DNA from 2 places in the Alcanivorax borkumensis SK2 genome. Region 1 is predicted to be linked to the other one. Evidence: predicted binding sites of a transcription regulator. Region 1 holds the regulator's gene; the other holds the start of a gene.
What was found. The regulator sigma-54, encoded in region 1, starts transcription at its own class of promoters, with help from an activator protein. The targets are predictions, from matches to a motif close to TGGCACNNNNNTTGCTNT.
Positions count from the first base shown of each region.

Region 2: a site for sigma-54 is predicted at 2,474-2,491, ahead of ABO_RS13915 (urease accessory protein UreD). Genes of this name have one in related genera too.

Region 1 is NC_008260.1:605,296-614,628, forward strand. It holds gene ABO_RS02835 (nitrate reductase subunit alpha) at 1-585, opposite strand, end outside; gene ABO_RS02840 (nitrate/nitrite transporter) at 620-3,259, opposite strand; gene ABO_RS02845 (HPr family phosphocarrier protein) at 3,398-3,667, opposite strand; gene rapZ (RNase adapter RapZ) at 3,707-4,555, opposite strand; gene ptsN (PTS IIA-like nitrogen regulatory protein PtsN) at 4,662-5,135, opposite strand; gene hpf (ribosome hibernation-promoting factor, HPF/YfiA family) at 5,151-5,450, opposite strand; gene ABO_RS02865 (RNA polymerase factor sigma-54) at 5,561-7,024, opposite strand; gene lptB (LPS export ABC transporter ATP-binding protein) at 7,162-7,887, opposite strand; gene lptA (lipopolysaccharide transport periplasmic protein LptA) at 7,884-8,483, opposite strand; gene lptC (LPS export ABC transporter periplasmic protein LptC) at 8,458-9,015, opposite strand; gene ABO_RS02885 (KdsC family phosphatase) at 9,012-9,333, opposite strand, start outside.
Region 2 is NC_008260.1:3,072,435-3,081,767, reverse strand. It holds gene glmU (bifunctional UDP-N-acetylglucosamine diphosphorylase/glucosamine-1-phosphate N-acetyltransferase GlmU) at 1-423, shown strand, start outside; gene glmS (glutamine--fructose-6-phosphate transaminase (isomerizing)) at 436-2,265, shown strand; gene ABO_RS13915 (urease accessory protein UreD) at 2,662-3,417, shown strand; gene ureA (urease subunit gamma) at 3,450-3,752, shown strand; gene ABO_RS13905 (urease subunit beta) at 3,778-4,083, shown strand; gene ureC (urease subunit alpha) at 4,226-5,920, shown strand; gene ureE (urease accessory protein UreE) at 5,942-6,472, shown strand; gene ABO_RS13890 (HupE/UreJ family protein) at 6,518-7,102, shown strand; gene ABO_RS13885 (urease accessory protein UreF) at 7,110-7,799, shown strand; gene ureG (urease accessory protein UreG) at 7,940-8,587, shown strand; gene ABO_RS13875 (hypothetical protein) at 9,111-9,333, shown strand, end outside.

The DNA of each region.
Region 1 (9,333 bases):
CATGGCTGGGATCGGAGAAAAACCGATGATCCGATCAGGTCCATATTGTTTGGCGGTATAAATGTTAGCCGCGGCAATGATACGGTTCATTTCGTCCCAGTCGCCGCGCACAAAACCGCCCATGCCGCGGGCTTGTTTGTATTGCTGCGCTTTGTCCGGGGTTTCCATGATGGAAGCCCATGCATCCACTGGATCGCAGTGTTCCTTAATGGCGTCGCGCCACAATTTCAGCAAGGTCTGTCGAATTAGGGGGTACTTTAGGCGATTGGCGCTGTATAGGTACCAAGAATAACTGGCCCCACGTGGACAGCCTCGGGGTTCATGATTAGGTAAGTCGGGGCGAGTACGGGGGTAATCCGTCTGCTGAGTTTCCCAGGTCACCAGGCCGTTTTTGACGTAGATTTTCCAGCTGCAGGATCCGGTACAGTTCACTCCATGGGTAGAGCGCACGATTTTGTCGTGCTGCCAGCGGCTTCGATAGCCGTCTTCCCAATGCCGGTCCTCGTCACGGGTCTCCCCGTGTTTGTCTGAAAAGTCGGTTGGTTTTTTTCCCAAGTACTTCAGACGATCGAGAAAGTGGCTCATGGATGTCTCCCTATGGATGTTGAATATCAGGCGCTCAACACGGAATCTCAGCCTTCTTGCGTGTGTAGTAGAACCAAGTAATACCCAGGCACAACACGTAAAAGAGAATGAAACCGTACAGCGCCACATTGGCATTACCGCTTAGACTCAGTGATGTGCCGAACGCCTTGGGGATGAAGAAGGCCCCGTAGGCGGCGATAGCCGAGGTGAAGCCTACGGTGGCCGCTGATTCACGCTCGATTTGAATACGCTGCTGGTCTTGCGGTAGCGAAGGCATGATGCGCGGGATCGAGGTGGAGAAAATGGTGGGGATCATTTGGAACGTGCTGGAGTTGCCTACCCCGGAAACGAAGAACAGCCACAGGAACATGAAAAAGAAACCCTGAAAACTTTCTTTTTGCAGGAAAAACAGCGTCCCGCTCACGCCAACGATCATGCCGATAAAGACCCATAATGTGACCTTGCCGCCGCCAAAGCGGTCGGCAACGCCGCCTGAAAACGCGCGGCTAAGGGCGCCAACCAGTGGGCCAAGAAAGGCATACTTGAGAGCATCGACTTCTGGGAACAGGTTGGCGCTGAGTAACGGGAAGCCGGCGGAAAAGCCGATAAAACTGCCAAACGTTCCGGTGTAGAGCACGCACATTAGCCAATTGTGCTTACGCTGGAAAATGGTGGCTTGGTCTTTAAACGAAGATTGCGCACTGGCGATATCGTTCATTCCAAACCAGGCGGCAATGGTTGCCAAGACAATGAAGGGGACCCAGACAAAGGCGGCGTTCTGCAACCATATGGCGTCGTTGCTAGCGGTAATTTGTGGGCCACCTGCCACGAAGCTGAATACCCCGGTGGTGATGATCAGGGGCACCACAAATTGCATCAGGCTGACCCCCAAGTTTCCTAGCCCAGCATTAAGGCCCATGGCCTTGCCTTTCTCATGCTTGGGATAGAAGAAAGAAATGTTGGCCATGCTGGAAGCAAAGTTGCCGCCACCAAAACCGCATAGCAGAGCCAGGATCAGCATGACCAGGTAAGAGGTGTTTGGGTTTTGCACTGCCACACCAATCCACAATGCCGGCAGCAGTAGTGACGCGGTGGAAAGAGCGGTCCAGCGCCGCCCGCCAAATATTGGCACCATAAAGCTGTAGAAGATTCGCAGAGTCGCCCCGGATAACCCGGGCAGAGCAGCGAGCCAGAACAGTTGGTTGGGGCTGTAGTCAAAGCCCACGCTGGGTAATTTGGCAACGACCACAGACCACACCATCCACACTGAAAATGCCAGTATCAGGCAAGGAATGGATATCCATAGGTTGCGCTGAGCAATACGCTTGCCTTGTTCTTCCCAGAAGGCGGGTTCTTCCGGACGCCAGTCATCCAGTACGAATGCTTTTGGGGTAGAGAGCTCGGGCAGGTCGCGGCTTTGTATATCTTCGCCCAGTTCTATTCTGTTGGCGCGCAGAATGGAGTAATGCATCCACAGTAGCGCAAAGGCCGAGACTAGGAACAGCAGCATGAAGCTGCTTTGCCAGATGCCAATGACATCGTTGAGCATGCCGAAGGTGAGGGGCAGCAGGAAGCCGCCGAGCCCGCCGACCATGCCCACCAGGCCGCCCACGGTACCCACATTGTTGGGGTAGTAGGCCGGGATGTGTTTGAACACTGCCGCTTTACCCAGGGACATGAAAAAGCCCAATACCATAGTTAGGGGAATAAAGCCGATCAGTCCCATGGCCATGGAGAAGCGTAATTTTCCGTTGACGCCATCAATGACGTAGTCGGTGGGTGGGTAGCTGAGCAGGAAGCAGCACAGCACTGACACGACTAGGGTCCAGTACATCACTTTTCGGGCCCCGTAGCGGTCGGACAGCCAGCCTCCGAGAATCCGGAATAGTGAGGCGGGAATGGTGTACAGGGCGGCCACAACACCTGCGACAGTAATGCTCAAGCCGTAGACTTCCACCAGATAGTGAGGCAGCCACAGCGCTAGAGCGACGAAACCACCAAACACAAAGAAGTAATAGAGGGAAAAGCGCCATACTCGTAGTTCGCCAAGCGGAGCAAATTGCTCTTTAAGAGAGACCGGGTTGGCAGCACGCTGCTGGCTTAGGGGGTCAGTGCGGGCGAACAGCAGAAAAAATATCCCGCTGGCGGCGATAACTACCGCGTAAAGCTGGGCGGTACCGGTCCAGCCCAAGGCCAGTAGCAGGGAGGGCGCGCACAGGCTAGTGATTGCCGAGCCCACATTGCCGGCCCCGAAGATGCCCAGCGCGGTACCTTGTTTCTCGGGGGGATACCAGGCGGAAGTGTAAGCCACCCCAACAATAAAGGAGCCACCGGCTAGGCCAACGCCCAGCGCACCGAGCAGTAGTAACCAGTAGGTGTTGGCCAGAGACAGCAGGAAGACAAAGACGCCAGTGAGCAGCATCAGCAGACTGAACACCTTGCGGCCGCCAAAACGATCGGTTAGGTAACCAAGAAATAATCGGCTGATGGAGCCGGTAAGCACTGGGGTTGCCATGAGCAGGCCCAGCTGGGTATCGGTGAGGTTCAGTTCATCCTTAATCTGTAACCCGAGTATGGACAGCATTGTCCATACTGCAAAACAGAGGGTGAACGCAAAGGTCGAGAAGACTAGCGCGCGGCGTTGCTCCGCACGTGCCATTCCTTCTGCAACCATAGGACCTCCCTGCCTCATGGTTGTATGACGGGGGCGGCTTGTTAACAAGCCTGTTTAGGATAGTTACAGCTGCAAAGGCGGGAGCGCAATAAGTGATCGATATAAACCCTGTATACGATACAAAACCTTGATCTGCGTCTATTCTCCTTCGTCAAAACGGCGAGAGAACAAGTCTTTCAGTTCGTCCATAGCCTGTTGTTCATCATCGCCCTCCACTCGAAAGGTGATGCGGCTTCCCTTGGCCGCCCCGAGCATGAGCAAGCCCATGATGCTTTTCGCGTCGATGGTCTGCGTTTTGTGCAGTACTAGGATGCTGCTGTTGTAGCGTGATGCCACGCTGACTACTTTGGCGGCAGCGCGGGCATGCAGGCCGAGTTTGTTGATTACATCGAGTTGTTTTTCAATCATCGGTCATCTTGTGGTCGGAGGAGGTGGCTGCTTGCTGGGTTAGAGTTCCCTATGGCGGACCTGAAGGACAATGCCTTCTGCGCGCAGATTTTTTGCCAGCTGTTCGGTGATGAAGACGGAGCGATGGCGGCCGCCGGTGCAACCGATCGCCACGGTGACATAGCTGCGGTCGCTGTTGGCAAAGGCCGGTAGCCAGCGCACAACGAAATCGCCAATATCTTTGAGCATGTCGTGACTGGCCTGGTGCTGGCTAAGAAACTCGATAATGCAGTCATCCTTGCCGGTGAAAGGACGCAGGTCTGCATGCCAGTGAGGATTGGGCAGCACTCGCACATCGAACACAAGGTCGGCATCGGTGGGCAGGCCATTCTTGAAGCCAAAGGATTCCAGTTGCAATGACAGTGTGGCTTCACGGCGAGCTACCCGTTCACGCATGAGATTGCGCAGGGTGTGGACGTCATGGTTGCTGCTGTCGATGACTAGGTCGGCACGTTGGCGGATGTTGGCCAGTAGCTCACGTTCATGGCCGATGGCGTCGGCCAGAGAGCGTTGATCGGTGCCCAGTGGGTGGCGGCGACGGGTAGCGCTGAAGCGAGTAAGAAGAGTGTGATCATCCGCATCTAAGTAGATGATTTCGCTGCGAACCTGCTGTTCATTAAGTGCGTGAAGAATGTTGTCGAAGGCCAGTAACTGGGCGGGGAGGTTGCGAGCATCAATACCAACGGCGACCCGCTCAATTGGGGGGTCGCCTTCACTGAGTTGTTTTGCCAGGGTGGGTAGCATGCCGACTGGCAAGTTGTCGACGCAGTAAAAGCCTTGATCTTCCAGTGCCTGCAGCGCGGTGGTTTTCCCTGAACCGGAGCGCCCACTGATAATGGTGAGTTTCATGGTTGCACCGCTCGCGGGTGGCTCGCAGTATATTGGAACGCAAGACCGATAGGTGAGGACGTGTTTTGGATGCGCGGCATAATGCGCGAGAGCCTGCTGTGTTGCTTCATGATGCCAATCGTAACTCTGCCTCAGATTCTATCGCCGCCTGGTAGAGCTGCTGGTTGTCAATGCTGCGTCGCAGTTCTGTACGGTAAGTCTCGTCGTTGAACAGGGAGGCCAGATGGCTGAGGGTTTTGAGATGTTGTTCCGGGTTGTCCTGGGGGACGAGTAATACAAACACCAAATCCACAGGCTGACCGTCAACGGCGTCGAAATCAATGGGGGTTTCTAGTTTTAACAACAGGCCTACAGCCTGTTGGCAATGTCCTAGTCGACAATGAGGAATGGCAATGCCTTCGCCAATGCCCGTGGAGCCCAGTTTTTCCCGGGCGACCAGAGCGTCGAAGACTTCCTGCTCATTAAGGCTGCCACAGCTGGCAGCTGCCAGCTGTGCAACCTGGTCAAGCAGTTGTTTCTTGCTGCTGGCCTGCACGCCGTGATGGGTGCGGGCCAGAGTCAGTAGTTCGCGAACTCGCATAATTGTCGCTTTGGGTTAGTGACCGTGCTTGTGGCTGACGGCTTTTTCTTTGTGTTTAAGAATCTGACGATCCAATTTGTCCGTCAGTTTATCGATCGCAGCATACATGTCATCTGCCTCAGCGGTGGCAAAGACATCGGCCCCGGAAATATGAATTGTGGACTCGGCTTTGTGGCTTTTGGGTTCCGGGGAAAGAATCACCTGGATGCTGGTAATTTGGTCGAAATGGCGCTCAAGGCGGGAAAATTTATCTCCCACATAAGTGCGCAAGGCATCGGTAATTTCCAGGTGATGACCGCTGATATTAATTTGCATGGCTGGCTCCTTTACCTGTTTGAGAAACCCGGGATAAAGACCTTGTTTATTCAGCCTTTCAGGCTGGCCTCGCAAGGTTTTCCCCGCGTTCCTGGGTCCGTTCTGGCGCTCTACACTAAACGTTTACGGGCGCTAGAAGACGGTATTCTCATCGCTTCTCTGTATTTGGCGACGGTCCGGCGCGCTACATTGATTCCCTGCTCATTGAGCAAGCTCGCCAGCTTGTTATCACTGAGTGGCTTGCGGGGATTCTCTGCAGCGACCAGTTTCTTAATAATGGCACGAATAGCAGTGGAGGAACACTCACCGCCGCCGTCGGTTCCCACATGACTGGAAAAGAAATATTTCAGCTCAAAGACGCCGCGTGGTGTCATCATGTATTTCTGATTGGTGACCCGGCTGATGGTTGACTCATGCATTTCAACAGCATCGGCAATATCCGCCAAAACCAGGGGTTTCATGGCTTCATCGCCATAATCGAAGAACCCTTGTTGCACGTCCACGATGCGGGTGGCCACCTTGAGCAAAGTGTCGTGGCGGCTTTGCAGGCTCTTGATGAACCATTTCGCTTCTTGAACGCAATTGCGCAAATATTGCCCGTCTTCACCGCTGGTGGTACGGGCAATGCTCGCGTATTGCTGTTGCAGGTTGACCCGCGGAAGGACGTCGTCGTTTAGGCTCACCTGCCAGCGACCTTGATGTTGGCGGACGATCACGTCAGGAACGGCGTAGTCCACTTGAGGTTCGCCAATTTGCTCACCGGGGGCTGGGTCCAGGGTGCGCAGTAGGGATAAAGCCTCTAGAAGGACCTCTTCAGAGAGTTGAAGGGTGCGGCGCAGTGCGGTGTAATCGTGCTTTTCTAGTAGGTTCAGATGTTCCAGTAGGGCAGAGGCTTCGTCGCGCAATGGGGTGTCCGCTGGCAGTTGGCGCAGCTGGACGCCGAGGCAGTCAGCTAGGTTGACGCTGGCGACGCCCACCGGGTCGAACTGTTGCAACCGGTGCTGCACGGCAAGCACTTCATCGTGCTCCAGTTCGTCTCCTTCGGTGAGTAGGTCTGGCTGGGCATTCACCATGTCGACGATATCGCTTAGGGGGGCAGTGATGTAACCACGGTCGTCCAGGGACTCGATAATCGTTATGGCGATTATCCGGTCTACATCGCTCATGGGGGTGAGGTTTAGCTGCCAGAGCAAGTGGTCCTGTAAGTTGCCGGAAACGGCGTGTCGTTGCTGCCATTCGTCGGCATCGTCGGGGAGTGCGGCGCTGTTGCTGGTGCTCTGGCCGGAATAGACGTCATCCCATTCGGTTTCCACCTCGGGCTCGTCTTGTATCAGTTCTTCTAGGGCGTTATCACGGTCGGTGTCGAGCTCTTCATCCTGACGTTCTTCGTCATGCTCGGGGAGGGCATCGTCACCGAAATCGTCTGCCAATTCCAGCAGGGGGTTGCTCTCTACTGCTTGCTGGATTTCCTGGCGCAGGTCTAAAGTGGATAGCTGCAAGAGGCGAATGGCCTGCTGCAGCTGCGGTGTCATGGTGAGCTGCTGGCCAATTTGTAATTGTAGTGTGGGCTTCATACTGCTCAGTATTCTGCTAGTCCCCAAAAAACCCAGGATAGCAGTCTATCTACACGCTAAGCAATATTTGTGCCAGGTGAAACTGTGTGCTAGGGATGACCGCAAGTCACAATAGAAGAGAGGATTTGCGGCGGACCTTATAGTCTGAAATCGGCGCCCAGATAGACGTCTCGCACTTGTTGGTTGGCAAGGATAATATCCGCGTCACCGGAGGCGATGATGTGGCCAGCGCTGACGATATAAGCGGTGTCACAGATATCCAGGGTCTCGCGTACATTGTGGTCGGTGATTAAGACGCCGATGCCGCGTTCTTTGAGGTGGCGAATGATGCCTTTGATGTCGTTAACCGAGATGGGGTCAACGCCAGCAAAAGGTTCGTCCAGCAGAATGAAGTCAGGGTCTGTGGCCAAGCCTCGGGCGATTTCCGCGCGGCGGCGCTCGCCGCCGGACAGGCTCATCCCCAGCGAATCGCGGATGTGCCCGATGTGGAATTCCTTGAGCAGGCCTTCCATGCGCTCGTGGCGTTCTGCTTTGCTAAGCTCCTTGCGGGTTTCTAGGATGGCCATGATGTTCTCTTCCACCGTTAGACGGCGAAAGATACTGGCTTCTTGAGGCAGGTAGCCAATCCCCCGCTGGGCGCGACCGTGCATAGGCAGGTGGGTAATGTCCGTGTCGTTGATTTCAATGCGACCGGCATCGGCCTCCACTAGCCCAACAATCATGTAGAAGCAGGTGGTTTTGCCGGCCCCATTGGGCCCCAGTAGCCCGACAATTTGGCCGGCTTCTACATCCAGGGAAACGTCTTCGATAACCCGGCGACCCTTGTAGCTTTTTGCTAGGTGATGGGCGCGTAAATGGCTCATGGTGTGTTGGGCTCCGCCTTAGGTGATGCGCTGTCGCTGCCTTCACTTTGGGTGTCGTTTGGGTTGCTGTTATTCGCTTCAATATTCGCGTCGACAGGGGCATTGGTTGTCTGGTTTTCGGCGGGGATTACCAGCCGCACCCGTTGGTCACCTTCACTGCTGGCGTCCACTCGCTTGGAGTCTAGGCTGTATTCTACCTTGGCGCCCTCGAAAGTGTTGCCCTGGTGTTCGATGTAGGCATCGCCGGTCAGGACCAAGGTGCGAGCTTTAATATTGTAAACCAGATTTTCAGCGTGGGCGTTAAGGCCTTCACCCTCTTCCATGCGCACCGGGGTGCCGGTAGCTTCCACCCGAACCAGCTCGCTATTTTGGGTGAACATGCGCATTTCATCGGCAAACAGTTTGCGCTTGCCTTGAATCAGTTCCACGTTGCCGCTGTACACGCCGCTGCCGGCACTCTGCTCGAAACGACCGTTGTCTGCCGTGACCTGGATCGTGCCTTCCATGGGGGCGGCCTGAACGCCCAAGGGGAAAGCTATAAGCAATGCCAGTACGGCGAGATTGCAGGTGCTATGAAGCCGGTGCTTCAAATTCACTCTTTACTCCTTGTTTTAGTTCCAGAACGCCCTTGTTGAGATCTGCTTCCAGGGCGCCAGCACGGGTCTGGCCGGAGTCAAACCGCATTTCTACGTCGCCGGGGGTGGTGGCGATGTTAGTGTCGCTGTTGAAATGCAGTTCTTCTGTATTCACGGTCATTTTCTGGATCGGATTATTCACATTGACCTTGCCAAGAAAAGAGATCAGGTCGCCGTCTTCTTGCACGATGCCTTGCTCGCTAGTGATGGTCCAGCTGCCTTTGTCGTTGGCCATGATCAGTACTGGGGCTTGCATCTTGGTGAGCGGATTGTGGTCGAACTGCACTAAACTGTCCGCAGTTAAGTGGTACTGCAGGCTACCATCTTTTTCGCTGAAGGCTCGCGCGCTAACCTGGTCAGCAATGATTGCCGGTGCCATAGCCACCGCATTGTCTTGGCCAGGCAGAGCGCTGTCCCACTCGTGCAGGGTCATCAGCATCACCAGCCCCAGCAGCAGAATGCCGGTGGCACTTAATAGCCCCTGACGTTTCATGCCGGGCTCCGCAGGGCAAGAATGGCGTCACAGATTTCCCGTACCGCACCCTCTCCACCGCGACGGACAGTGATGTGATTTGCCGCATTTTTGGCGCAGTCGTGGGCGTTGTTTGGGGCAAAACTCAGTTGCGCCCAGAGCAAGGCACTAACGTCAGGTTCGTCGTCACCAGCGTAGCCGGTTTCACTGGCGCGCATGTTCAGCGAGTCAGCCAGAGCTTCCAAGGCGACGCCCTTGTCTTCGCGGCCTTGAATAACATGCTTGATGCCCAGGTCCGCTGCGCGTTTGGCCACCATGGGCGAGTTGCGCCCGGTAATG
Region 2 (9,333 bases), 650 kb from region 1:
GACGGTGCTATTGTGGGTGAACACTGTCAGCTAGGCCCCTATGCCCGCTTGCGCCCTGGAACAGAACTGGCCGACAAAGCGAAGATAGGCAACTTTGTTGAAACCAAAAAGTCCTACATTGGCGAGGGTTCCAAGGTAAACCACCTGACCTATATCGGCGATAGCAAGATAGGTAAAGGCGTCAACGTGGGTGCCGGCACTATTACGTGTAACTATGATGGCGCCAACAAATTTCAGACCGTGCTGAAAGACGGAGCGTTCATTGGCTCCAATTCCTCTCTAGTTGCTCCAGTCACCATTGGCGTAAATGCCACTGTAGGTGCGGGCAGCACTATTACAAAGGATGTGGGCGACAACGGCCTAGCGGTTGCTCGAACGCAACAGCGCAACGTGGCTAATTGGCAGCGCCCCAAGAAAGGGTAAGGAAGAGCATTTATGTGCGGAATTGTTGGGGCCATTGGCCAGCGGAATGTGACCAATATTTTGATCACTGGTCTCAAGCGACTTGAGTACCGGGGTTACGACAGTGCGGGAGTCGCGCTGCTCAACGATAAGGGCATCAGTCGTGTCCGTCGTCAGGGAAAAGTGGCCGGGTTGGAAGAGGCAGTCCTGGAAGCACAAACCCAGGGTTTCACCGGCATTGCCCACACTCGCTGGGCTACCCACGGCAAGCCTTCGGAGCCTAATTCGCACCCGCATATGTCCGGTGATGATTTGGCCCTGGTGCATAACGGTATCATCGAAAATTTTCAGGCACTCAAAGACGAGCTTGAAGCCAGCGGTTATACGTTCAACTCCCAAACCGATACGGAAGTGATTGTGCATCTGGTGCATCAGGCGCTGGATAACGGGTTGAATCTTTTCGACGCCGTGCAAGCGGTCACAAAGAAACTCGATGGTGCCTACGCACTGGGTGTTATTCATGCTTCTGAGCCGCACAAGTTGGTTACCGTGCGCTCTGGTAGCCCGCTGGTCATCGGCCTGGGGATTGATGAAAACTATATCGCCTCCGACCAACTGGCCTTGTTGCCAGTAACCAACCGGTTCATCTTTTTGGAAGAGGGTGACCAGGCAGAAATTACAACCAATAGCGTGCGTATAGTGGATGCAGCAGGTGAGCCGGTAACACGCGAAGCTCACGAGTTTGATGGCACCCATGAAGATGCGGAAAAGGGCGAATACCGCCACTATATGCAGAAGGAAATTTTCGAGCAGCCCGCAGCTATTCAGAAAACCTTGGAAGATCGCATTGATAGCCCGGCTACCCTGATTGAGTCTTTCGGTGAAAAAGCGCCTGCTATTTTCGATAAGGTTAAAACCGTTCAAATCGTCGCCTGCGGTACTAGCTATCACGCAGGTATGGTGGCCCGTTATTGGTTAGAGGACATTGCCGGTATTCCTTGCCAGGTCGAAGTAGCCAGTGAGTTCCGCTACCGCAAGCACGTGGTGCCAGAAGGCACTCTCTTTGTCACCATTTCCCAAAGCGGTGAAACCGCCGATACCTTGGCAGCGCTGCGTGATACTCAGTCACCCAATTATGTGGGTCGCCTGGCTGTGTGTAACGTGGACAGCTCATCGTTGGTGCGTGAATCAGAACTGGTTTTTCTCACCAAAGCCGGTCCGGAAATCGGGGTAGCTTCCACCAAGGCCTTCACTACTCAACTGGTTGGGTTGTTGATGCTCGTGTTAGCGCTGGGCCGCCAAAAAGGCCTGGCCGACAGCGAGATCGAAAAAATTCTGGAAGAACTGCGTCAGCTGCCCAATTTGATCGAGCAGGCGGCGGCGTTAGACAAGCCCATCGAAAAACTTTCAGAGGCGTTTGTGGAAAAACACCACGCCCTGTTTTTGGGGCGTGGCGTGCAATTTCCGGTGGCTTTGGAAGGAGCCCTTAAGCTCAAGGAAATTTCCTATATCCACGCCGAAGCCTACGCAGCGGGAGAGCTTAAACACGGCCCGTTGGCCTTGGTGGACAGCGAAATGCCGGTGGTGTCGGTGGCCCCCAATGATGAATTGTTGGAAAAGCTGAAATCCAATCTGCAAGAAGTCCGTGCCCGTGGCGGTGAGCTTTATGTGTTTGCTGATAAGAATGCTCACGTAAAAGAAGGGGAAGGGATTCATGTGTTAAACATGCCCTCAGTGCCCGACACTGTAGCCCCGATCGTTTATACCATACCGCTGCAGCTGCTTAGCTACCATGTGGCGGTGCTGCGCGGCACCGATGTGGATCAGCCTCGTAACCTAGCCAAGTCGGTAACGGTGGAATAGCCGCCACCCGCAAGGCAATACAAAAAAAGCCCGGCGATCGCCGGGCTTTTTTTGTTGCCGCTTTCTCTCCAGTGCCATTGCATACCACCACGGGCACGGGGTGGCGTATAAGAATCAATACCATGGATCGCGCTAACGCTCTTACGGTGATGGCCCCTCTACAAGTCTCAGCCCTTATAAGTGATAAGCCGCCCTCTATTTTAGCAGGTGGCACAAAAGCTGCATAAATTTGGTGCATGATAAAGAGCAGGCAAAGGGGCCAGGCCAGTGAGCGTAGAGAAACCGGTAGCAGCGGGCCGGCAGAACAGTAAGGCCACAGGCAGGCATAAGGGATGGCAAGCAAAACTGCATATGCAGCTTGAGTGCGCCATAACTGGGCGCGGCATGAAAACCGTCATGGCCGAATTGCACCATTATGGACCGTTGCGCGTTCAGCGCCCTTTCTACCCAGAGCAGGACACCGCACACATCTATTTACTGCACCCACCAGGGGGGGTTGTGGGTGGTGATGGACTGGATATCAGCATTACCGCATCGAGCCAGGCCCATGGCTTACTCACTACCCCTGGGGCAACCAAGTTTTACCGCAGCGCTGGGCAAACCGCCCATGTGAGCCAAACGCTCACCGTTCAGGCAGGAGGGACACTGGAATGGTTTCCCCAAGAAAATATTTTCTTCCCTGGGGCACGGGTACAGATGGACACCCGGATCGATCTGCACGGGGATGCCCATTTTATGGGCTGGGAAATTTCCTGCTTGGGTCGGCCGGTTAATAGTGAAGTGTTTCACGAGGGAAAAATCGACGCCCGTTTTCGTATTAGCCGCGACCGTAAACCGCTGCTGATTGAACGCCTTAAGGTGGATCAGCCCAGCCACCTCAATGCGGCCTCTGGGCTGCGTAATTTCCCCATGCAGGCAATATTTGTAGCCACGGGGAGTAATGAGGAGTTGCTGGAGCAGGCCCGTGAATGCATTGAAAAGCAGGCCACCGACATGCCCTGCGGCCTCACCCTGATTGACGACATTCTGGTCATGCGTGTGCTCGGCACTCGCTGTGAAAAAATTCAAGCATTGATGCTTCCCGTCTGGCAATTATTGCGTCAGGCCACCCTGAATAAACCGGCGGTGATACCGCGAATCTGGAACACCTGATAACGGTGTAAGGAAAGGCAAAAAGGTAAAGCATGGAACTGACACCCAGAGAAAAAGACAAGCTGTTGATTTTTACCGCCGCGCTGCTGGCCGAACGGCGCAAGGCCCGTGGCGTTAAGCTTAACTATCCGGAATCGATCGCTTATATCACCGCCACCATTATGGAGGGTGCTCGCGACGGCAAAACGGTCGCCGAATTGATGGGCGAAGGGCGAACCTTGCTCAAGCGTCAGGATGTGATGGAAGGCGTGCCAGAAATGATCCACGAAGTGCAGGTGGAAGCGACCTTTCCCGATGGCACCAAACTGGTAACGGTTCACGACCCCATCGTTTAAGACGATCCGCTATAGGAGAAGCCAAATGATTCCAGGCGAATACGCTATTCAGAACGGCGACATCGAGATCAATCCTGGGCGGGAAACGCTCAGCGTGGAAGTGGCCAATACGGGCGACCGTCCCATTCAGGTGGGCTCCCACTACCACTTCTATGAAGCTAACAATGCCCTGCAGTTCGACCGAGAAAAAACCCGAGGCTTCCGGCTCAATATTCCGGCCGGCACCGCCGTGCGCATTGAGCCAGGGCAGAGCCGGACAGTAGAGCTGGTGGCGTATGCGGGACAAAGAAAAGTGTACGGGTTTCAGGGCAAGGTCATGGGGCCGCTTTGAGTCGCGCCTGTCTTTAGGGCCGAACTTGCCCGTGGAAATAGCGCCATGGGAAGCAGGCCGGCGCCTGTACAACACCGCATTTCGGAAAGGCTGCCGATAACCAGCCGGTAGATGCAAGAACAGGAGAATCATCGTGGCAACAATGTCCAGACAAGCCTACGCCGACATGTTCGGGCCCACCACAGGTGACCGGGTACGCCTGGCCGATACCGATCTGTGGATCCAGGTAGAAAAAGATTTCACCGTCTATGGTGACGAAGTGAAATTTGGCGGCGGCAAGGTAATTCGTGATGGCATGGGCCAATCCCAGCTGCCTTCGGCGAAGGTTATGGACCTGGTCATTACCAATGCCTTGATCCTCGACTACTGGGGGATCGTTAAAGCGGATATCGGTATTAAGAACGGGCGAATTGCGGCCATTGGCAAGGCGGGTAACCCAGATGTGCAACCGAATGTGGATATCATTGTTGGCCCCGGCACCGATGTGATTGCTGGTGAAGGCAGCATCATTACGGCGGGGGGGATTGATTCGCATATCCATTTTATCTGCCCGCAGCAGATCGACGAAGCATTAGCATCCGGGGTCACCACCATGATCGGTGGCGGCACCGGGCCCACCACCGGCACCAATGCCACCACAGTGACGCCCGGGCCCTGGAACATGGCCCGAATGTTGGAAGCGGCGGATTGCTTTCCAATGAATCTGGGGTTCCTTGGCAAAGGTAACGCCAGCTTGCCGGAATCCCTGAGCGAACAGATCAGCGCCGGCGCCATTGGCCTGAAATTGCACGAAGACTGGGGCACCACCCCCGCCTCAATCGACAACTGCCTTTCGGTTGCAGAAGAAACGGATACTCAAGTGGCGATCCACACCGACACCTTGAACGAATCCGGCTTTGTGGAAGACACCATCGCCGCGTTCAAAGATCGCACCATCCATACCTATCACACCGAGGGAGCCGGGGGCGGCCATGCGCCGGATATTATTCGCGCTGCTGGGCTTGCCAATGTGCTGCCTTCGTCCACAAACCCGACGCGACCTTACACGGTGAATACCGCCGATGAGCACCTCGATATGCTCATGGTCTGTCACCATTTGGATCCGAGTATTCCAGAAGACGTAGCGTTTGCTGAATCCCGCATTCGCCGCGAAACCATTGCCGCGGAAGACATCCTTCATGATCTTGGTGCGTTCTCCATGATTGCCTCAGACTCCCAGGCCATGGGGCGTGTGGGCGAAGTGGTGATGCGCACCTGGCAAACGGCCCACAAGATGAAAGTGCAGCGCGGTTCCCTAAAGGGCGACCCATCCGAACATGATAATTTTCGCGCCAAACGCTACGTAGCCAAGTACACCATCAACCCGGCATTAGCCCATGGCATGGCCCATGAAATAGGCTCGGTGGAAGTGGGCAAGCTCGCCGACCTGGTACTGTGGAGCCCGGCCTTTTTTGGGGTAAAGCCCAACCTCATCATTAAGGGCGGCATGATCGCCATGGCCAAGATGGGCGACCCTAACGCATCCATCCCTACACCCCAGCCAGTTCATTACCGCCCCATGTTTGGGGCCTACGGCAAGGCTCGCCAAGCCACCACCATGACCTTCATCTCCCAGGCCGCCATGGATGCGGGTATCCCTGAGCAACTCACATTAGCCAACCGCATTGGTGTGGTGAAAGGCTGCCGCACAGTGAAAAAGAAAGACATGTTGCTCAATGATTGGCTGCCACACCTGGAAGTGGATCCACAGACCTATGAAGTACGTGCCGATGGCCAGCTGCTAACGTGCGAACCGGCGGAAGTGTTGCCAATGGCGCAGCGCTATTTTTTGTTTTAACGCATTGTTTACGAGACAAGCATGATCGAACTGACGAAAAAAATTACCGATACCGTCGCGCTGGAAAAAATCGATCCGGCGAGACTAAAAACCCTCAGCCTACCGCTCGATGCACGGATCAAAAGCCGGCAAAAAGTGCAGCTGACATCCGGCGAAGGCGTGGGCCTATTCCTAGAGCGAGGCACCCTGCTTCGCGGTGGGGATGTGCTTACCAATGCAGACGGAGTGTTGGTCAAGGTGTTGGCCGCCAACGAAACCGTTTCCACCATTGTTTGCAGTGATGCACTGATGCTAACCAAGGTGGCCTATCACCTGGGCAACCGTCACGTTCCGCTGCAGATCGAAACCGGCTTTGTTCGTTACCAGCACGACCATGTGCTCGACGACATGGTGCGTCAGCTTCCGGGCGCCGACACCTGCGTGGACGTACAGGTTGAGCAGGCCCCCTTCGAACCGGAAGCGGGTGCTTATCAGCAAGGCGGTGGCCATTCCCATGGTCATGCGCACAGCCATTCCCACGAAAAGCCACACTCGCACACTCACAACCACTGATTTCTCACGGTGCCAAAGGGCACAGGTACGTTAAAGGAGCACAGCATGAACAACACAAAACACAAGCTTACCGCTGCTGTTATTACCTGTGGGCTTGCCATAAGCCCCATGGCCGCGATGGCCCATACCGGCGAAGGCGGCCACGTTCATGGCGGTTTTACCGCCGGGCTCATGCATCCAATTACCGGCATGGATCACCTTGTGGCCTTGGTGCTGTTCGGCGCCTTACTGGCCGGTATTCGCCTGCAAGAAAAACGCTTCGCGTTGATTGCTGCAGGCGTTAGCTTGGCGGCGGGTTTTGTTGGTGGCGTGGCACTGGGCGGCCATGTGGCCATGGAGTGGTTGATTACGGCATCAGCGTTGTCGTTCGCCGCAGCGTTGGCGTTTCCAGCGGGCTCGCGGGGCAAGGCGGCTTGCGTGGTGGCTGTTCTATTGGGCGCGCACGGCTGGGCCCACGGGGTGGAAATGAGCGGTGGCATGGGCGGGTTTGCGCCAGGCTTCTTCGTCAGCTCTATGGTGCTAATGGTAGCCGGCTTGGTGCTAGGCCAGCAGTTACAGCGAATTGCTCCCGCTCTGCGCGCCATTGTGGCTGGGGGTGCCGCCCTCGCGTTAATGCTGCTGGCAGGCTGATCGCCTCATGAATAACAGCGCCTTCTTTCGTTTGCAGCAATTGATCAGCCCATCGCTGCCCATCGGTGCCTTTACCTATTCGCAAGGCATGGAGTGGGCGGTGGAGTGTGGCTGGATCAAAAATGCGGATGACCTGCATTGTTGGCTCGAATCCCTGCTGCAAAGCAGCGTCCAAACCTTGGAATTACCGGTACTAGCGCGGCTCTATCACGCCAGTTGCCATCAGGATCGTGAAGCCTTTACCCATTGGGCGCACACCCTGTTGGCCTGGCGGGAAACCCGTGAGCTGCGCATGGAAGAATGTCAGCGTGGCCATGCCCTCACCATGGTACTGGACAGGCTCCCAGACGCTGCGAATTGGCCAGAGCTGCAGCAACCCGAATGGCGCGATGCGCTGGCGCAAACCCAATTAGCAGGTTTCGCCCTGGCGAGTGCCCGCTGGGGCATCGAGCTGCAGCAAGCGCTCAACGGTTACCTATGGAGTTGGCTGGAAAACATGGTGATCGTGGCCGTGAAGTTAATTCCTCTTGGCCAGAGTGATGGGCAGAGAGAGCTCTATCGTTTCAGTGATCAATTGGCCGCGATTACCCAGCACGCCCTGGCCATGGATGACGACGATATTGGCTCCTCCTCTCCCGCCATGGCCATCGCCAGTTGCCTGCACGAAACCCAATACTGCCGGCTCTTCCGATCATAAGGCAGGTTCAAGAAGGGCACCAAACAAAGAAGAGCATCTAACAAAGCAGCTGCGGCAGCACAGCCGTGAAAAATTGATGTGGGAGCGTGCTTACACGTGAAGCCCAACACCTCGATAGGCACCACACAACGGAGACAACCATGACAACCGATTATAAATCCCCCCTGCGCGTTGGTATCGGCGGCCCAGTAGGTTCCGGAAAAACGGCCCTGCTGGAAAAACTGTGTAAGGCCATGCGCGACGATTACCACATCGCCGTAGTCACCAACGATATTTATACCAAAGAAGACCAGCGCATCCTCACCGAAGCGCAGGCTCTGGAACCGGAACGTATCGTTGGTGTGGAAACCGGTGGTTGCCCGCACACGGCCATCCGTGAAGACGCCTCCATGAACCTGGCCGCAGTAGAAAACCTGGCGCGTAAATTCGGCAACCTGGACGTAGTGTTTGTGGAAAGCGGCGGCGACAACCTTAGCGCCACCTTTTCGCCAGAACTGGCGGACCTCACCATCTACGTTATCGATGTGGCCTCCGGCGAAAAAATCCCGAGAAAAGGCGGCCCCGGCATTACCAAGTCAGATCTGCTCGTCATCAACAAAATCGATCTCGCACCGATGGTGGGCGCCGATCTCGGCATCATGGCATCAGACACCAACCGCATGCGCGGACAAAAGCCCTGGGCGTTTTCCAATTTAAGAAATGATGTGGAGGGGCTGGAGAAAATTATTGGGTTTGTTGTAGAGGAAGGAATGCTGGTGAGCCATTCGGAGAAAGCGGTAAGCGGTTAATTATGAATGAACAGCGCAAGCCCGGCTAAGCCGGGCTTTTTTGTGGCTATTAAAACTCTCTCGCTGCGCAGGAGCATCGCTGACGACACCATAGCCGCCTTTATTGAATAGCTTTGCGCAGCCAGGCACGGGCTTGATCAAGTAGCCTTACGGGCTTGTCAGGAATGAAACCCGGAATATCTGTGGCTCTATTACTCATAGCGTTCTCCTTACCCATAGCTGGCTTGGGCTATGGAAGCCCGTGCTCAACAGAACGGAGCGCAAGTGCGTGTAGGAGATATCTCAAAATTCGCTAAGTCATTGATCTTTGGTTCGGATTGCGACTTAAATGTGCATGGAGTCCCCCGGAAATAGGCCGCTCGTTCGAGTTTTGTCAGATGCGAAAGGTTCTCGCTTCCTGGGTAAGTTGCTAAATGCTATGGGTTTATCGGAATTATATACGGTGGCCTGTTAAGAATTATGTCGAAAAAAGATATGTCGAATCGTTCGACTGAATACGCTGTTATGTGAAGAGAGATAGTAAATGATGAATAAATTGCTCGCTGTGCTTCTTCCCCCTCACCATGAATACTCGGGCAATCTACTATGGAACGCCGCTGACGTTATCGGCAGGGAGTCGGAAATAGGAGAGTCTATCAATCAACTCAGGGGGCTGGGCTATTGGGCTAGTGCATTTCCAGAAGGCGATGGGGTTACATTTACGGAAGATAGTGGAAAAAAGAGCACCGATGAGCTGACACAGGATG